2 regions of the Tenuifilum osseticum genome follow, and region 1 is predicted to be linked to the other one. Evidence: riboswitches for the same ligand, from Rfam matches in the RefSeq annotation. Region 1 holds a riboswitch; the other holds the start of a gene.
The links. A riboswitch is a leader RNA that binds a small molecule or an ion and turns the genes downstream of it on or off. The one in region 1 is predicted to bind thiamine pyrophosphate.
Positions count from the first base shown of each region.

Region 2: linked by a shared signal. The riboswitch ahead of AB6811_RS01230 (sulfide-dependent adenosine diphosphate thiazole synthase) and the one ahead of AB6811_RS09460 (TonB-dependent receptor) in region 1 are both predicted to bind thiamine pyrophosphate.

Region 1 covers NZ_JBGCUE010000009.1:52,675-58,541, forward strand. Annotated here, with positions in the region: gene AB6811_RS09450 (MltR family transcriptional regulator) at 153-752, shown strand; gene AB6811_RS09455 (YARHG domain-containing protein) at 900-1,955, shown strand; TPP riboswitch at 2,403-2,493, shown strand; gene AB6811_RS09460 (TonB-dependent receptor) at 2,586-5,039, shown strand; gene pnuC (nicotinamide riboside transporter PnuC) at 5,177-5,770, shown strand; gene AB6811_RS09470 (thiamine diphosphokinase) at 5,803-5,867, shown strand, end outside.
Region 2 covers NZ_JBGCUE010000001.1:294,591-300,457, reverse strand. Annotated here, with positions in the region: gene AB6811_RS01245 (TonB-dependent receptor) at 1-649, shown strand, start outside; gene AB6811_RS01240 (heavy-metal-associated domain-containing protein) at 673-882, shown strand; gene AB6811_RS01235 (heavy-metal-associated domain-containing protein) at 906-1,208, shown strand; TPP riboswitch at 1,277-1,369, shown strand; gene AB6811_RS01230 (sulfide-dependent adenosine diphosphate thiazole synthase) at 1,432-2,208, shown strand; gene thiE (thiamine phosphate synthase) at 2,201-2,857, shown strand; gene thiC (phosphomethylpyrimidine synthase ThiC) at 2,829-4,112, shown strand; gene thiD (bifunctional hydroxymethylpyrimidine kinase/phosphomethylpyrimidine kinase) at 4,177-4,938, shown strand; gene AB6811_RS01210 (hypothetical protein) at 4,935-5,867, opposite strand, start outside.

The sequences.
Region 1 (5,867 bases):
TAAACCTGACCATGATAAATGAATTTTCTATTTGACGATTTAAAGGTATTTTATTAAATTTACCTAGCAATAAGTTGCTTGTACCCTGTTTTCATTAAAACTAGTTTTTAACCTTTTTTAGAAACAAATACGCAAAAAATATCTAAAATACTATGATTAACAAAGAAGAAAGATTAGAACTATATTATAGTCTAATAAAAGGGTTAGATGAATTATCTGAAGTTGACAAAAGGTTAATAAAAAATTCTTTAAGAATCCGAATTGAATTGTCTGATGAATCTGACAGGGGTTGCGTGTTGCTTGGCTCTTCTTATATAGAAAATCAACTAAAGATTTTATTAGAAAAGATTTTAATAGGTACAAAAAAACATAAAAAGGATTTGTTTTCAGGTTATGGGCCACTTTCAACATTTTCAAGTAAAATAAAACTGTCATATTCTTTAGGAATAATATCCGAGAACCTTTATAAAGAACTCGAAATCATAAAATCAATACGCAATTTATTCGCTCACTATCCTGACAAGATTTCGTTTGACAACGTCGAGATAATAAAACTTTGTAATAAACTTAAACTTAGTTATAAAATTAAAAAAGAGGAAAGTGCTAAACGATTATTTCTGAGTTCAACTTCACAAGTTCTTGGACTTCTTGATATAGAATATATAAAAGCAAAACAGTTTAATGAGAAAAAAGACGAACTTGATAATCATTTTTTAGAAGATAAAATATTAGAAATTAAAAGTTTTTTTTAATTTTAAAGACAATATGTCGACTTTAAAATAATTAAAAAAGACTTTTTATCGGCGGATAACGCCGCTGGCGGTTAACTCCCCAGCGTAAGCAACTGCTGAACGGTTAGGTGGCATTATGATGAACTATCGTACACAAAAAAGGTAAATATGAAACTAATAACATTAATTCTTTTTATTGGAATAATGACAGCTTCTTTTGGACAATCTAAACCTGACCAAAAATTGCTTAGTAAAGATTATCTATGGGGAAAATCACCCTCTGAATTAAGAATAATGAGGAATGAGATATTTGCTCGATATGGATATATTTTTAAATCAGAAGATTTAAGAGACTATTTTACATCAAAGAAATGGTATAAGCCGACATCAGATAATGTTAATGGATTATTAACTGAAATAGACAAAAAAAACATTGAACTAATTGCAGAATTTGAAAAAAATGAAGCAAATGAATTTACAAGTGTCGTATATGATAGTGCGATTGCAAAATCTATGAAGGTTATTCATTCTAATTCATCACCTACATTTATAAGACAGATTGAAGTTACTTATCCAAGTTATAATTGGAAAAAAACAGTAGAACGTATTTCATATGGGGCTGATAAAGAGCCAACTATAATCACTATTGAATATGTAAATGATTCTCCATATAATTCTAGTCAACTACCATATTGGGAAATGACAAAATATGTAGATGATATAAAAATAGAATATAATTATTTACATGTTATTGATTACGGCACTGTTGACGACTACAATGAATTTTATCCATTCTTTAGCGACGAACCGATATTATGCTTCGATGGAAACAATTGCTTTAGATTTAAAATACCAAATTCTAAGATTCCCGACTTTTGGATAGGTTATTCATATTCAAAAGGAAAGAATGAAAAAATAGGAGCAAAAATCTATTTGTCTGATATAAATGGAATAATTAATGAACTTTCGATTATTTCTAAATCAGGTAAAACTGGGTATTTAGAAGATGATCATTTTAAAATTATAACAAAAAGCCCAAGGGATAAAATTGATAATTCTAGATGGAATACCTATGAACTTTGGTCTAGCGAGAAGGCAACTAACCGAACAGAAATAAATGATTTTAAAATAGAAATAGATGGTGTATTCAAAATTGAAATACCAATAATTAATGGATACTTATTTGGAAAATCAGATAGAATTCAAACAATGACAGTTGAATAACGCCACCTAACAAGCTATAGCCAATGGCGAGGAATGTAGGTATTCAAAGCTTTGAAATCCCATTAAGGTTTATAACGGTGGACACCCCCTGTTCAGCCGAGGCTGTAAAAAGCAATAAACGGACCGCGTTCGGCGGCGGTTGCACCGCCGTCGCGCTATTAGCAACAGGCTGCGCCTGAGTTTTTTATAATTCCCCCCGCTCGCGCGGATTTACAATCCGTGCGGTTGCAGTTCGGCAAAGCCAATCCGTGCGGTTATTTTAATGGTGTTTTCAATGAAGCACAGCTCGAATAAGTAATAAAGTGTAAGAAGTATTTGTCACGGACTACAAGTCCGTGCTAGCAATAAGATTAATATAAATCTACATAAAGCAAGTCCAAACCTTACAGTTTAATATCTTTTCACCGCTCGCGGTTCACTTCACGCTTTTTTTTTGCTATCTTTGCAGCTGACTTTTGGGGGTGCCCTTAGGGCTGAGATCATACCCTTTGAACCTGATCCGGGTAATGCCGGCGAAGGGAAAAAGAGTTTGTCAACATCTCACAATTTCCCCCTTTATAGTTATTCAGGATTTTCGGCTTAAATGCCCGAACCTGGTTTATGTTTAACTATTTAAAGGGATAAAAAAACATGAAGAAAATTGCATTTGTGCTCTGTGCACTTCTGCTTGCAGGTTTTACCATGCAAGCAAATCCAACCGAGAATCTCGGATTTACCATTTACGGACAGATTACCGACACCTACGGTACTCCGTTGGTGGGTGCTACCGTTAAGATGGAAAACACCTTTTTGGGTACCTACAGCGGTTTCAATGGTTACTATCGGCTTACACAGGTGCGGCAAGGTAGTTACACCCTTGTTGCCTCGTACCTGGGGTACGAAACCGTTCAGGTTGAGGTTAAGGTTAATGGCGATATGGAGTTGAATCTTGAGCTAAAGCAATCGTCACAGTACCTCGATGCAGTTGTAGTATCGTCAACCCGCGCATCGAGCCGCATGCCCATTGCACAAACCACACTCAACCGCCAGGAGCTTAAGCAGGCCAACACCGGAGGCGACACGCCCTACCTGCTGGAAATGTTACCATCGGTGGTAGTATCATCGGAAAGCGGCATTGGAATTGGCAACACAGCCTTCCGCATTCGCGGAACCGATCCAACCCGCATTAATGTAACCATTAACGGGGTTCCGCTCAACGATGCTGAATCGCAGGGGGTTTACTGGGTGGATTTACCCGATTTTGCAGCATCGGTCGATAATGTACAGGTGCAGCGCGGGGTTGGAACATCAACCAACGGTGCCGCTGCCTTTGGCGCTACCGTAAACTTCCAAACCACAACCCTTACCCCTGAGCCTTACGCAGCCGTTGACCTACTTGGCGGGTCGTACAATACCTGGAAAACTTCGGCACGGATTGCTACCGGCCTGATGAAGAACGGGTTCAGCATGGAAGGGCGGTTCTCGCAGTTACACTCCGACGGGTATATCGAACGAGCCAACTCGGATCACAGGTCGATGTTTGTTACTGCAGCCTGGAATGGCGAGCGCAGCCTTATTCGCACAAATATTATTCATGGCGAGGAGCATACCGGAATTACATGGGAAGGCACACCCGACTACATGATGAGCACCAACCGCCGCTACAATCCCGCAGGCGAGTATGTTGATGATCAAGGGGTAACCCGCTACTACGCCGATCAGAAAGATAATTACTGGCAAACCCACTACCACCTTATGGGTACCCACTCATTCACAAACAACCTAACCGCAAATATCACCCTTCACCTAACCGATGGCAGAGGTTACTACGAGGAGTATAAACCCGATCGTAAGCTCTCAAAATACGGATTGCCAAACTTTTCAATTCGCGATACCATCATTAAACGTACCGACTTTATTCAGCAGAAATGGATGGACAACATCTTTTACGGGGGTATAGCCACAATGCTTTACCGCTCAGGGATATTTGAGTATACATTCGGCGGAGGCTGGAACCGTTACGATGGCGACCATTTTGGAAAAGTTCTTTGGAGTAAAATGAATATCGGCTTACCCAATAAATATGAGTGGTATAGGAACAATGGCGAAAAAACCGACTGGAATATATTCTCAAAGGCTATTTGGCAGGTATCCGATGCCATTTCGGTTTTTGCCGACATTCAGTACAGGGGTATTAGCTATAAGCTAAAGGGGATTGACTCCGATGTAATTGCATTGAACCAGGAACATAGCTGGAATTTCCTGAATCCCAAGGTAGGGGCAACCTATAGCTTTAGCTCAGGGCACGAGGCTTACATCTCGTATGCAATTGCTCACCGCGAGCCCGCCCGAAGCGACCTAAAGGATGCCCAAAAGGGCTCAACCGATTTTACTCCTAAACCCGAAAGGCTAAACGACTGGGAAATAGGCTACCGCATGCGCTTACAAAACATTTCGGTTGATTTCAACTACTACTACATGCTTTACAAGGATCAGCTTGTACTTACTGGCGAGCTCACCGATGTTGGTTATGCCGTAATGGCTAATGTACCCAATAGTTACCGTACCGGTATTGAGTTTACCCTTTCCGCTAAACCAGCAAGCTGGTTTAAAATTGACGGAAACACAACCCTGAGCAAGAACATCATCAAGGACTATACAAACTTTGCTAACCTTACCGATAATCCAACCGATTGGAACGACCTGCAATCGCCTGTAGCCGAACCTCTAGGCAACACAACTATATCGTTCTCGCCTTCGCTGGTAGCATTCACACGCATTACAATTTTACCTGTAGAGAATTTTCAGTTTTCGTGGATAAGCAAGTATGTTAGCAGGCAGTATATCGATAACACCGAGAACAGAAACCGCAGCCTTGATCCTTACTGGGTTAACAACTTTATTACAGAGTATAGCTACAAGACAAAATCGAATAAATCGATTTTTGCTCAGATTTCGGTGAACAACTTTTTCAATATCAAGTACTCCGCCAACGCCTGGGTTTACCGCACACTATTCCAGAGCGGCGATCCTGAGTATGTAAGCATTGGTTACTACCCCCAAGCCGAAAGACATATTATGGTTAGGGTTGGCATTGAGTTTTAATTGGAAAATATGATTACCGGGAAATGCAAACGTTATAAGATAGGGATTTGGTTTTGGCATTCCGGAACTAAGGTATTCAAAATCCTGAACTCTAAAACCAAACTCCCTATATTTGCCCTTTAACCTTTATCATTAAAATGAACTGGCTACAAAACAACTACATAGAGCTAATTGGTGCAATCACCGGTCTCATATACCTATACCTGGAGATTAAGCAAAGGGTATGGCTCTGGCCGCTGGGCATAATAACCTCGGCATTCTACATCTACATTTTTTACGAGTCGAAGTTTTATGCCGATATGGGCCTGCAGTTCTACTACCTTTTCATAAGTATTTACGGCTGGTACCACTGGTTGTTTGGCGGAGCCGTAAAGGCTAAAAACTCATTACCTGTTACAAACACTCCAAAAAGCAACTACTTACCTTTACTTGCGGCAAGTGTTGCTTTCTTTGTAATAATCCGGTACATACTAGTTCACTACACCGACTCACCAGTTCCCACAGGCGACGCGTTTACCACAGCGCTTAGCATTATTGCAACCTGGATGCTTGCCCGGAAATACATTGAGCATTGGTGGTTATGGGTTGTAGTCAATTCCGTATCGCTAGCGCTATACCTTTACAAGGGACTCTACCCAACATCGGTGCTGTTTGTTTTTTACACCACCATGTCAGTTGTAGGGTATTACCAGTGGAAACAGGAGAAATCCAAAACCATTGCTCAACCATAAGAACAAATCTTACTCATTTAAAAAACAATATTATGAAAGCAGTTATACTGGCCAACGGAGAATTTCCCTCGCATCCAAAACCACTCAATGAGCTGCT
Region 2 (5,867 bases), on a different contig from region 1:
TCCAAGAATTGAAGAAGCCTGGAATGCCGGGATTAGCATGAATCAGAAATTCAAATTTTTGGATCAAAACTATAGTTTAACCGCCGATTATTACTATGTATGGTTTGAAAATCAGTTTATTGCCGATATCGACAGGGATAACAGTGCGGTTTACTTCTACAATCTGAAAGGGAAATCGTACTCAAATACCCTACAGATAGAACTCTCGGGAGAGCCAATTAGAAACCTACAGTTTACCTTGGCATATAGAATAAACGATGTGAAACAAACCATTAACGATACGTTAAAGCAAAAGCCACTTGTAAGCCGCAACAAAGGCTTGTTTACTGCTGGTTACAAAACCCCATCGCGTAAGTGGCAGTTCGACTATACCATTCAGTATAACGGTAGCGGAAGACTCCCCAAAGGATATGGTCTAAACCTTGAAACGGACTATAAGCCTTTCATTACCATGAATGTACAAGTAACCAAACTGTTTCGTAAGTTTGATTTCTACATAGGCGTTGAGAACCTTACAGGGTTCACCCAGAAAGACCCTATTGTATCGTGGGAAAATCCGTGGAGTTCAACATTTGACGCCTCGCAAATTTGGGGCCCCTTAACAGGTCAAAAATTTTATGCCGGATTTAGAATGTCCATCTGGAAATAATGTAAACCTTAAATTAAACCACTATGATGACAATAAAGCTTAAAGTGAAAAACATGAAATGTATGGGTTGTGTTAACACCATACTGGGAAACCTACCTACGGTAAACGGGATTACCAACGTGAAAGCCGATCTGGTTTCACAAACCGTAACCTTTGAATATGAAACGCAAACAAGCCTTGAGCAGGCCTTAATAAAACTAAAAGAGTTGGGATATCCTGCTGAGAAACAATAAGTAACCACAAATACTACTATACCATGAGAAAGATTATTACACTAACATTAATACTGCTAGGATTTGCTGTATTAACGTCGCAAGCGCAAAAGGTTGAAATTAAATCTGTCACCTTTGAGGTTAACATGCACTGCCAGTCGTGCAAGGCAAAAATTGAACGCGATATTGTTTTTGAGAAAGGGGTTAAGGAGGTTGAAGCCACCCTTGACAAGAAGTTGGTAACCATTAAGTACGATGCCACAAAAACCGACCCCGAAAAAATTGCCAAAGCAATTGAGAAACTTGGCTACACCGCAAAGGTAGTGGAAACCAAGCAAAAAGGTTAATCCCTTTTTTGTTGAAAAATTTTAAACGGAAACCAAACAACGGTTTCCGTTTTTTTCTACATTTGCACATACAAAACTAGGGGTGCCTGAGTAAGGCTGAGATAATACCCTTACAACCTGAACAGGATAATACCTGCGTAGGGAAGTTTTGAGGTTCGCTCATTACAGCTTTTACCCAAGTAGCATCTCCTAGTTTATAATGTTTAACTAAAACTTATAAGCTATGGAGTTTCAAATTTCAAGTGGAATTGTTGATTCTTACTTCCACAAATTCAAAAAAATCCTAAATGTAGATGTTGCCATTGTAGGAGGAGGGCCCTCCGGATTACTTGCTGCCTATTACCTGGCAAAGGCTAAGCAAAACGTGGTGCTATTTGAGAGGAAACTAGCACCTGGGGGTGGAATGTGGGGTGGAGCTATGATGTTCAATGATATTGTTGTCCAGCACGATGCACTTCCAATTGTAAAGGAGCTAGGAATTGACTATAAAAACTACTCCGATAATTTGTACATTATTGACTCCTTACAAGCAACATCGGCACTCATTTACCATGCATCGAAAGCAGGTGCTACCTTAATGAACTGCATATCCGTTGAAGATGTAGTAATTCAGGATGAACGGGTACGCGGCGTTGTAATCAACTGGGCACCAGTGCATCGGGAAAAACTTCATGTTGATCCAATTATTGTTATTTCAAAGGCCGTGCTCGATGCTACCGGCCATGATTGCGAAGTTGCAAGAATTTTAGAGCGTAAAAATGGCATTAAACTTAACACCCCTACAGGCAGCGTAATTGGTGAACGTAGTATGAGCGTTTACGAAGCTGAAAAAACAACCACAGAAAACACAAAGGAGATATTTCCAGGTCTATTTGTTTCGGGTATGGCAGCCAATGGAGTAAGTGGTAGTTTTAGAATGGGGCCAATTTTTGGCGGAATGTTGCTTTCAGGCAAAAAGATCTCCGAAATAATCACCAATTCAGTTCTTGAACATGCCTAACTCGCAAGTACCACAAAAGGGTTTGGGGCTATATGTTATCATAACACGCCCTACCCTTTCATATGCACGCATTGCAGAGCAGTGCGTAAAACTTGGCATCAGGATGCTTCAACTGAGGGAAAAGGAGTTGGACGATAGGAAATTGCTCAGTATTGCCCGTGAACTTCGCAGTATTACACGAGGGACTAATACAAAACTTGTGATAAACGACCGCCCCGATATTGCAGCCCTTTGCGATGCGGATTATTTACACTTGGGGCAGGATGACATTCCTATAGAACAAGCCCGAAAGATAGTGGGAAACATGAAAATTGGCTTATCTACCCACTCCATTGAGCAAGCCAAAGAGGCCCTAAAGAAAAGGCCTGACTACATTGGGTTTGGTCCCATCTATCCAACAAATGCCAAAGCAAAACCTGATGCCCCAGTAGGTACTGCTCAACTGAAACAAGTTGTAGATTTTTCTCCCGTTCCTGTTATTGCCATTGGTGGTATTTTCCCTGAGAACATCGATCCTGTTTTGCAAACCGGCGTTGGTAGTATTGCCATGGTCCGACACCTAATGCAAACAGAATTCTTTTACGAGTGTGCAAAAATGATAATTGAAAAAATTAATGAGTATGACCACGCAACTACAATATGCCAATAGAGGTATTATTACCCCTGAAATGGAACAAGCTGCGCTACACGATGGAGTATCACCGAACTGGCTTTGCTCTCAAATAGCTGCAGGCAGATGTGTAATTCCAAAAAACAGAAATCGAAATATCAAGGCCAGAGCAATTGGCGATGGCTTGTCGACAAAAATCAACGCAAATATTGGGACATCGGGTAAACACTGTTCTTTAAAAGAGGAACTTGAAAAACTAAAAATTGCGACTAAATACGGAGCCGATTCCATAATGGATCTTTCAACTGGGGGGAACTTATATTTAAATCTCTCTGAAATTCTAAAGCACTCACAGGTAATGGTTGGAACCGTACCAATTTACACTGTGGTTGCCCGAAAAGGAGAACTTGGGCAAACCGATAATTTTGTTTTTGACCCCGATGAACTATTTGCTGAAATTGAAACCCAAGCAAAAATGGGTGTAGATTTTATGACCCTACACTGTGCAGTTACAACAAAATCCATTAGATATTTCGATGTTTTTGAACGCACTACAGGAATCGTAAGTCGTGGAGGTTCACTTGTTTACAGGTACATTAAAACAACGGGTAAAGAGAACCCTTTATACGAACACTACGATAAAATCCTTGAAGTATGCAAAAAATTTGATGTTACCATAAGCCTAGGCGATGGTCTTAGACCGGGCAGTGGAACCGATGCGAATGACCCTATGCAAATTGATGAACTTCTCATTCAAGGCGAGCTTGTGCAAAGAGCTAGGAATAAAGGTGTTCAGGTAATGGTTGAAGGACCGGGTCATATGCCGCTTACGCAAATTGAAATGAACATGAAGCTTATGAAACGCATTTGCGATGGGGCACCACTTTACGTTTTGGGTCCACTCACCACCGACGCAGCAGCTGGTTACGACCACATTGCAGGAGCTATAGGTGGGGCAATAGCAGCCAGCTGTGGAGCAAACTTTCTATGCTATGTAACCCCTGCTGAACACCTCTGCCTACCAAGCATCGATGATGTTAAGCAAGGTGTAATTGCAAGTCGCATTGCAGCACACTCAGCCGATGTGGCTAAAGGGCTACCACTAGCCGTACTAAACGACCTAAAACTCTCGCAGGCAAGGTTTAACCTGGACTGGGAGAAGATGTTCGACTACATGCTAGAACCCGAACTTGCTCGTAAAAGAAAAAATGAGTCTGAGAGCAATACCGATGATTACTGCACCATGTGTGGTGAGCTATGCGCTATGAAAACATTCAGAGAAACCCCTAACTAATTTGTTTAACACTAAGTTAGCCCAGATATTATCACTGGGCTAACTTCAAATACCCAATTCTAAAATGGTTAATATTTGTTGTATTGCAGCGCACGACTCCAGCAATGGAGCTGGTATTACAAGGGATTGTATAGTTGCTCACGATTTTGGGGTTTGGGCACACCCTGCCATAACAGCTATTACAACGCAATCATTTGAGCACGTGGAGCATATATGGCCTATTCCGGCAAACCAACTTAACAATCAACTTAAAAGTATTTCCCAAAACTTTACCCTTGCGGCCATCAAAGTCGGAATGCTCTATACTCCTGAAGCAGTAAATGTTGTAGCCGATTTCCTCAGCAATCAACGGGATGTGCCCATAATTGTTGACCCGGTAATAATCTCGAGCGGAGGTGAACCATTAATTACCGACCAAGCACTTAATTTAATAAGCGATAGAATATTCCCTTTAGCCTATTTAATTACACCAAACAAGTTTGAACTTGAGGCTCTTACAAACACAAAAATAACTAGCATCGATGATGCCTTTCAGGCAGCACAAAGGTTGACAAAAAAGTATAAGTGTAAGGTACTTTTAAAAGGTGGCCATTTTGAGGGAATTGTACTCAAAGATTATATTATTGGGGAAAACGAGAAAATCGAAATATCGCATGAACGCAGAAAATACGAATACAGTCATGGTAGCGGTTGTGTACTTTCAACTGCAATAACTTGCTGCTATGCACAAGGCTTTGACGATAATAAAGCCCTAAACCATGCAGTAAATTATACCCTAAAGTACTTTGATGGTATGAACATAGCAATGTTCAATGATAATCACTAAAAACTAACTCCAAAACTAAAGTAGAGCATTGTTCTTTGGGGTGCAGTTAAGTGACGTAGGTTAACTGAGCAACTCAGATTCTTTATTGGATAAAAGTGTAACCCTGCAAGTATAAAATGCGAGCCATTGAGGTTTAGCGGCGCTGAACGGTTAACGTAGTCATAACGGGCTAATATATCAACTTTTGATGTAACCGTATAGCTTAAAAAAGACGAAAAACCCCAATAATCGGAGTTCCGTGTAAAGCCATAGTTTTTTACACTATTATACTCAACGGCAAAACGGGAACGGTCACCCTTAAAGCCGGCGAAAACCGATAGGGCGCTCCTATTATAACCATTTGAAATGCTTTGGGGCGCAGGCGAAACATCGGTATAAACCTTAACAATTGCACCTTTAACAGGGTAATACTCCAAATTGAGTGAATATAGGAATTTTGAATCGCTGTCCTGTTGTTTGAAAGGGCCATCGCCATTGGTAACTGATAGTTGAGCCAGAAACTTGCTTTGGTACTTTAAATCGACCTGAGCCCCAAAATCGGCAGGGTTACCGTAACGATGAACCTCCTGAAAGGTGAAGTAGATATACCTGTAACCCCAAAACCTGTCCTGCGTGGTTAAGTACTGGGTATTTAGCAGTTGCCCAACACGCAAATCGATAAACGATATTGGCGAATACTTAATCTCCGCCATTTTAAGAAAAGCGGTGTATCGACTTCCCTCATTATAGAGAACATTCAATGGCTCCCCCAGGCTATCGGTCACAGAAATGTTATTTGTTGTTCGGGTTACATCGTAAACTAATGTGGCCTTGAACCTATCGTTAAGCGTAGCGGAGTATCCCAAAAGCGCCGTGGGCATTTCAAATGCGCTGCCAGGCTTATTACTACCAGTAAGTGTGCTGTAGAACGAAGTAAAAATATTTGCCCA